2 linked regions of the Roseibium sp. Sym1 genome follow. The main gene of each other region encodes a partner of the protein of the gene in region 2 in a complex. Links are inferred from orthologs where the notes say so. Each region holds a gene or a part of one and is shown on either strand. Other genes may lie near its edges.

The links.
Region 1: the proteins of smc (region 2) and O6760_RS24120 are in contact, whole or in part, in a crystal structure (PDB 3ZGX), measured with the Bacillus subtilis proteins. The link is inferred for Roseibium sp. Sym1 from one-to-one orthologs.

The regions. Positions count from the first base shown.
Region 1 is NZ_CP114786.1:5,180,950-5,184,152, forward strand. The notes cover bases 269-3,161. They hold O6760_RS24120 (segregation and condensation protein A), read right to left. Parts: upstream 2,189-3,161; coding sequence 1,349-2,188; downstream 269-1,348. Other genes in these bases: O6760_RS24110 (ABC transporter ATP-binding protein), read right to left, coding at 269-655; scpB (SMC-Scp complex subunit ScpB), read right to left, coding at 655-1,347; nagZ (beta-N-acetylhexosaminidase), read right to left, coding at 2,200-3,161. Outside these bases: more of O6760_RS24110, read right to left, coding at 1-268; more of nagZ, read right to left, coding at 3,162-3,203. UniProt on the Bacillus subtilis protein: Participates in chromosomal partition during cell division. May act via the formation of a condensin-like complex containing Smc and ScpB that pull DNA away from mid-cell into both cell halves.
Region 2 is NZ_CP114786.1:105,797-110,088, forward strand. What follows is about bases 180-4,161. They hold smc (chromosome segregation protein SMC), read right to left. Parts: upstream 3,839-4,161; coding sequence 380-3,838; downstream 180-379. Other genes in these bases: O6760_RS00490 (thioredoxin domain-containing protein), read right to left, coding at 3,920-4,161. In the rest of the region: O6760_RS00480 (AtpZ/AtpI family protein), read right to left, coding at 1-157; more of O6760_RS00490, read right to left, coding at 4,162-4,292. UniProt on the Bacillus subtilis protein: Required for chromosome condensation and partitioning.

The sequences.
Region 1 (3,203 bases), 5.1 Mb from region 2 along the record:
TGCATGTGGCCCGCGTTTCGCGGATCACGGCCAGGGTCTCGTCGCGCACATTGTCTCGCAGGCGCTTGTCGAGACCGGAAAAGGGCTCGTCCATCAAAAGAATTCCCGGCCGGGGAACCAGCGCACGTGCCAGCGCGACCCGCTGCTGTTCGCCGCCGGACAGGGCATGGGGATAGTCCGCCGCATAATCTGCAAGACCCACGCGACCGAGCGCGCTGAGCGCCGCCGCCCTCGCTTCCTTTTTCGGCATGCCGGTCAGACCGAACATGACATTGGACAGAATGCTCATATGCGGAAACAGGGCATAGTCCTGAAACATCAGGCCGACACCGCGCTTTTCCGGCGGAAGGAAGGTGGTGTCGTCGGCAATGTTCCGGCCGTTGATCAGCACCCGGCCGCGCCTCTGCCGCTCAACGCCCGCCGCAATGCGCATGAGCGTTGTCTTGCCGCAGCCCGAATGACCGAGCAGGCACAGGATCTCACCGGGAGCAATCGACAGACTCAGATCCCGGACGGATGCGACGCCGTCATAATCGTGCGAAACATTTTCAAAAACGAGACCGGCAGCGATCGTCGCACCGGCGGTTCCCGGCGCGCCCCAGCGCAACGGATGACCGGAGCCATCGGAATTGCTCATCTTGTCGTGGTCTGGCATCAGGCTCCGGCGGGATCGTCCGCATCTTCGTCAAACAGAGAACCGTCTTCTAGAGGATCCTCCTCCTCCGTCAATGCCGAGTCGTCATTTGGTGTCGGCACAAGGAAGGACGCCGGAACGGCACTGTCGAGCAATCCGGCACCTTTCAGCTCCTCCAGCCCGGGCAGATCCTTGATGCTGTCCAGCCCGAAATGGACCATGAACTGCTCCGTCGTTCCATAGGTGACGGGCCGACCCGGCGTTCGCCGGCGGCCCCGCATCCGGATCCATGTCGTTTCCAGCAGGACATCGAGGGTACCCTTCGAGGTCGACACACCGCGAATTTCCTCGATTTCAGCCCTGGTCACCGGCTGGTGATAGGCAATGATCGCCAAGGTCTCCAGCGCCGCACGGGACAGCTTGCGCTGCTCCTCGACATTGCGCTGCATCAGAAACGCCAGATCTTCCGCCGTGCGGAAACACCATTTTCCCGCAACCCGCACCAGATTGACGCCGCGCGGCGCATACATCCGCTGCAGTTCTTCCAGCAGTCCCAGGACATCCGTGTTGTCCGGCAGCCGAAGGGTCAGTTCCTCAAGAGACAGGGGATCGGCCGAGGCAAACAACAGGGCTTCGACCATTCGCAGCCCCGACAAGTCCGTTCCTGCGGTGCGTTCGTGCATTTCATCCGGCACGTCTTCATAAAGATCCATCTCAGACACCCTGGTCCTGCTCCTTGGCTATCGAGCGGATATAGACCGGCGAGAACGGTTCACCCTGCCGGATCTCGACCTGGCCCTCGCGTACCATTTCCAGGCTTGCGGAAAATGTGCTGGCAACGATCGTTGCCCAGTCCTTGTTGTCGTAAAGGTAGTCCCGGAGATAGGCGTTCAAAGGGGCCCACTCGCTCACCCGCCCGACCAGTTTGGTCAGAAGCTCGCGTGCCTCCTGCAGAGACCAGACCGTTCGCCTGAGCACCCTGACGGATGTCACCGACTGGCGTTGTCTCTGGGTCGCATACGCCGACAGGAGATCATAGACGGATGCTTCCCAGATGCTCTTGTGCTCCACGGACATGGTTTCCGGCTCCCCACGGTGGAACACGTCCCTGCCCTGCCTGTTTCGAGCCAGCAGTCTTTCGGAAACCTCGCGCATTGCTTCCAGGCGGCGGAGCCTGAACGCCAGCGCAGCGGCCAGTTCCTCGCCCGTCGGCTCGTCCTCGTCCCTTTGCTCGGGCAGGAGAAGCTTCGATTTGAGGAATGCCAGCCAAGCCGCCATGACAAGGTAATCCGCCGCCAGTTCCAGGCGCATGCGACGGGCCTCGGCCACGAATTCAAGATATTGTTCAACAAGTTCCAGAATGGATATCCGGGCCAGATCGACCTTCTGGGTCCGCGCCAGGCCGAGCAACAGGTCAAGAGGCCCCTCGAACCCCTCCACATCGACAACAAGTTGCGGATCGGAGCTGGTACGGTCCTCCATGGAACTGACCGAGGTCAGCAGGTCAAAGGAGCTTTCCTCGGTGATCTGTTTGTTCCCTTCCAGTTCGCTCATGAACGCTCCGGTCAAACACCTTGCCAACCGGTCAGGGTCCGGAATTCCTCCCAGGCCGCCTGACCGTCAAAGTCCCCATTCGGCGTCTGCAACCCTTGCAGCGCCCTGTCGCAGCGGCTTTTTGCCTTGCCGGACAGCTCAGGCACGGCTGCGGCGACAGCGCGCATTTCCGCCATGTCGCCATTGCAGTGCAGGACAATGTCGCAGCCGGCCTCGATGATCTTGTGCGCCCGCTCCCCGAAACCGCCGCCAAGTGCCTTCATCGAGATATCATCGCTCATCAGGCACCCCTCGAAGCCTATCTCGCCTCTTATGATCTCTCCGATGACCTTCGTGCTCTGGGTGCATGCCGTTTGCGCATCGATCCCTTCGTATACAATATGGGCTGTCATCCCCAATGACACGTGGGAAAGCGCCTTGAATGGGCGGAAATCCACGCTTTCCAGAGAAGAATGGTCTGCTTCGACCCTCGGAAGCACCAGATGGCTGTCGACGCGCGCCCTTCCGTGGCCCGGAATGTGCTTGATCACCGGCAGCACACCACCGGCAAGGGCACCGTCCACCATGGCCTGCCCAAGTTGGGCGACCGTGTCCGGGTTCTGTGAGAAGGCACGGTCGCCGATGGCATCTACCGTATCGGGAAACCGGACATCAAGGCATGGCAGGCAATCAATGGTGATTCCCACGCAACGCAAGTCTTCCGCAATCAGGCGTGCCCCCAGCCATGCTGCCCGTTTCCCCGCATCGGGTTCCCTGTCATGAAGGTCGCCATATAGCCCAGGCGCAGGGTATTTGCGCCATTGTGGCGGTCTGAGCCTCTGGACCCTGCCTCCCTCCTGGTCGACCAGAACGGGCGCATCATCGCGGCCCACGGCGTCGCGGAAGGTGTTTGTCAGGTCGACGACCTGGTCCGGAGTTTCGATATTCCTGGCAAACAGGATCAATCCCCAGGGTCTTTCTGCCCTCATGAAGGAAAATTCGTCTGCGCTCAGGCGCGGTCCGGCACAACCGGTGA
Region 2 (4,292 bases):
CATATCCGGATGAGCTGCTTTGAGACTTGCGCGCGGCTTTTTCTTCCACCGCCCGAATGTCGTCAAGCTTCCGGTTCAACTGAGCCCGCCGTTCCGACAGACCTGCTTTCGGGGAACCGTCCGTTCGATCTTCTTCATCGCCGTTTTGCGAAGACATGTTCATAAGTCCTCAGCCCGCGCCGACATGACAGAACCAACAACAGGGAGCCCCGTAAGCCGCGCGCACCATAGTCGGCGCCCCCTGCCGTGTCAAGAAGCCATAGGGAAACTCTATCTATCTGAATTAATTAGATAATTTGCCCGTTCAGGGATTCGGCCAGACCTAAGTTGCATAAGCTTTTCGCGGCAGTGCCGCACCAGATGCACCCACGCTCCCCGGCTAACCGGTTTCGCGGAATCGTTCAGCCGTCTCCAAATCCACCGAAACCAGCTGGGAAACGCCACGTTCGGCCATTGTCACGCCAAACAGGCGGTTCATGCGCGCCATGGTGATCGGATTGTGTGTGATGACCACAAAGCGGGTCTCCGTGCTGGCCGCCATCTCGTCCAGAAGATCGCAATAGCGCTCGACATTGGCATCGTCGAGCGGCGCGTCGACCTCATCCAGCACGCAGATCGGCGCCGGATTCGTCAAAAAGACCGCAAAAATCAGCGACATGGCGGTCAGGGCCTGTTCTCCGCCCGACAGCAGCGTCATGGTCTGAGGCTTCTTGCCGGGAGGCCGTGCGATGATCTCGAGACCGGCGTCGAGCGGATCGTCGGAATCGACCAGCTGCAGCTCCGCCGTGCCGCCGCCAAAGAGATGCGTGAACAGGCGCTGGAAATGGCCGTTGACCACCTCGAAGGAGGCCAGCAGACGCTCGCGCGCCTCGCGGTTGAGGTTCGATATGCCGGTGCGCAGGCGCCGAATCGCCTCGATCAGGTCGTCGCGTTCCGAGGTCAGCGTGGTTTTCTGCTCGTCGATCTCGCGCAGTTCCTCTTCGGCGCGCAGGTTGACGCCGCCAAGACGTTCGCGCTCGGCCTTGAGGCGCTCCAGCTTGCGCTCCATCGCCTCCGGGTCGGGCAAGGGCGCTCCCTCCTTCAGGCCGGCAATTTCCGGCAGCGCCGCGACAGCAACTTCCAGATCCTCGTCGATGCGCCGCTCCAGGTCGGCCTTGCGCGAGCGGGCCGCTTCCAGGCGTTCCTCGGCGCGGATCTTCTGTTCGCGCGCACCCGACATGGCTTCCATCGCGGCCTTGGCCGCCCGGTCGACATCGGCGAGGTCAAGCTCGGCCTGCTGCAGACGGTCATCCTTTTCCTTCTTGGCCTCTTCCGCCTTGGCAATGGCGGAGAAGAGTTCCCTGCGCTTGATCTCGATGTCCTCGGGCGCCTCGATCAGCTCGGCCCGTTCCTCTTCGGCTTCTTCCTGGCGTTCCTTGAGGACACCAATCTGCTGCGCGGCATTGGCGGCGCGGGTCTTCCAGCCGTCATATTCGCGCGCGATCGCCTCAAGCCGCCGGTCGCGCATCTGCTGTTCGCGTGCAAGTCCCTCGGAAACGGCGCGGGCCTCCGCCAGGGCGCTGCGGGCCGAAGCGACCTCGCCTCGCAATTCCTCGATCTGGTCCTGGTAGCTGGTGGCATCCGGAGCCTCCTCCAGCTGCCCTTCTGCCTCGAGGACCTGCTCGCGGGCCATTTCGGCTTCTTCGCCGAGCCTCTGCGCGCGGTCCTGGGCGGCTTCTTTCTTGGCCGCGACCTGGGAGACGGCCCGTTCGGCAGCGGCGAGCGCCTCGCGTGCGGCCGACGCCCGGCGCTGGCCATCCCGGACCTTGCCGCGCGCAATCTGCTCCAGTTCGACGGCCTGGCGCACGGTGGCGGCAGCGGTTTCCAGGGCCTCGGCATGGTCCGTCACCGCCCGGCGGGCCGTGTCTATTTCATCTCCCAGCTCCGCAAGGCGGTTTTTCTGGGCGAGCCTCTGGGCCGCCGGCGTCGGCGCGTTGGCGGCAACCACGAAACCGTCCCAGCGCCAGAGGTCCCCTTCCCTGGAGACAAGGCACTGGCCCGGCTTCAGCGCGCCGCGCAGGCCCGGCCCGTCGGCCTGGTCGACAATGCCGATCTGCCGCAGGCGGCGGGTGAGTTCCCCCGGCGCCTCGACAACATCCGAAAGACATTTGAGACCGGCGGGCAGCGCCGGGTCGCCGTCATGGGGCAAAACGCCTTCCCAGCGGACGGCGGCCGCGACTTCGAGCGAGGCATCGAGGTCCTCACCGAGCGCAGCGCCCAGCGCGGTTTCAAAGCCCTGCTCGACCGTAAGCTGCTCGACGACAGGCGTGTGGTCCTGGTCGGAATGAACGTTGAGCACCTGTTCCAGGGTGCGTGCCTCGGTTTCCAGCCCCTGCAGCGTCTGCTGCGCCTCGCCAAGGGGGCCGCGGGCGGCCAGCTCCTGTTCGCGCGCCTCGCGCGTCGCCGTTTCGGCGTTTTCCACCGCCGCTTCGGCTTCAAGCAGGGCCTCTTCCGCGAGCTCCAGGGCCTCGCGATTTTCCGAAACGCCGTCGTGTTCCGCCATCCGTGCGGAGAGCTCGGCGAGCACCTGCTGGGCATCCTGGGCCTGTGCCACCAGCCGGTCGGCACGCTGACGGCTGTCGGCAACCGCCCGTTCCAGTTGCCTGCGCTCCGCAGTTGCCCTGGCTTCGGCCGCGGTCAGGTCGGAGAGCCGGGCTTCCAGTCCGCGCACGCTCTCTTCCGCCTCGGCCACTTTTTCACGGGCAGCTTCCGTGCGCTCCTGCACGGTCTCGTTTTCTTCGAGAAGCTCGGCGCGTTCCTCCGACAGGCGTTCCAGCACTTCGTCGTTTTCCGAGACCATCGCCTGCTCGCGGCGGATGTCCTCCGCCAGTTGCACCATGCGGCGCTCCAGGTCCTGGAGCCGTTCCTTGACGCGCCGTTCCTCGGCATCGAGCTCGTTGCGGGCGATCACGAGGCGTTGCAGCGCCGCGCCGGCCTTGGCGGCCTCGTCGCGAAGCTCGGGCAACTTGTGGGCCGCGATCGCCTGCACCCGCGCGCTCTCGGCCTGCAGCGCCGTCGCCTCGTTGACCTGTTTCTGGGCTTCCGCGAACTGGGCCTCGGCGGCGCCCAGCGCATCGCGGGCCTCCGTCCAGCGGATATAGAGAATCGAGGCTTCGGCCGCGCGGATCTCGGAGGAAAGGTTTCTGTAGCGCGTTGCCTGGCGCGACTGGCGCTTCAGGTTGTCGAGCTGACCGTCGATCTGCACCAGCACGTCTTCCAGCCGTTCCAGGTTCTGCTCGGCGGCGCGCAGGCGGATTTCGGCCTCGTGGCGGCGCGAATGCAGACCGGAAATGCCGGCGGCCTCTTCGAGGATCTGTCGCCGGGACGTCGGTTTGGCGGCGATCAGTTCGCCGATCTGGCCCTGGCGCACCATGGCCGGCGAGCGTGCCCCGGTCGAGGCATCGGCGAAGAGGAGCTGGACGTCGCGGGCGCGCACATCCTTCGCGTTGATCTTGTAGTTGGAGCCCTGCTCACGCTCGATCCGGCGGCTGACCTCCAGGGCATCGGCATCGTTGAAGGCCGCTGGGGCCGTCCGGTCCTGGTTTTCCAGGTACAGCGTGACTTCGGCGGTGTTACGGGCGGGTCTGTTGAGGCTTCCGGAAAAGATCACGTCGTCCATGCCGGACGCGCGCATGTTCTTGTAGGAGTTTTCCCCCATCACCCAGCGCAGCGCCTCGACAAGATTGGACTTGCCGCAGCCGTTGGGCCCGACCACGCCGGTCAGCCCGTTGCCGATGATGAATTCCATCGGCTCGACAAAGGACTTGAACCCGACAATGCGGAGTTTGGAAAATCTCATCGGCACCCGCTCCGTGCGGGTGCCTGACAATCGGACCGGAAATCGAGGCAGATCTCGAGGACAGGCGCGTTGCGCGCCAGCCTAGATATTCTCCTCGATGATCTTGCCCATGTCTTCAATCGAAAGCGCCCCCGAGTGCTTCTCGCCATTGATAAAGAATGTCGGCGTCGAATTCACCCCGAATTCGTCAGATGCACGTTTCTGCTCCGCAACAAGTGCATCCAGCATGCCCTGGTTTGTCAAACACTCGTTGAAGGACTCCTGTGTATATCCGATCTGTTTGGACAAGTTCGTCAGGGCCGGCAGGAATTCGCCGGAAAGTGCGCCGCTGCGCAGCTGTTCGAACATGATGTCCACAATCTCGAAATACTTGTCCGCCGGCGCGCAACGGGCCAGCATGGACATGGCATAGGCCTCATTGTTCAGCGGGTATTCACGGAAAATGAAGCGGACC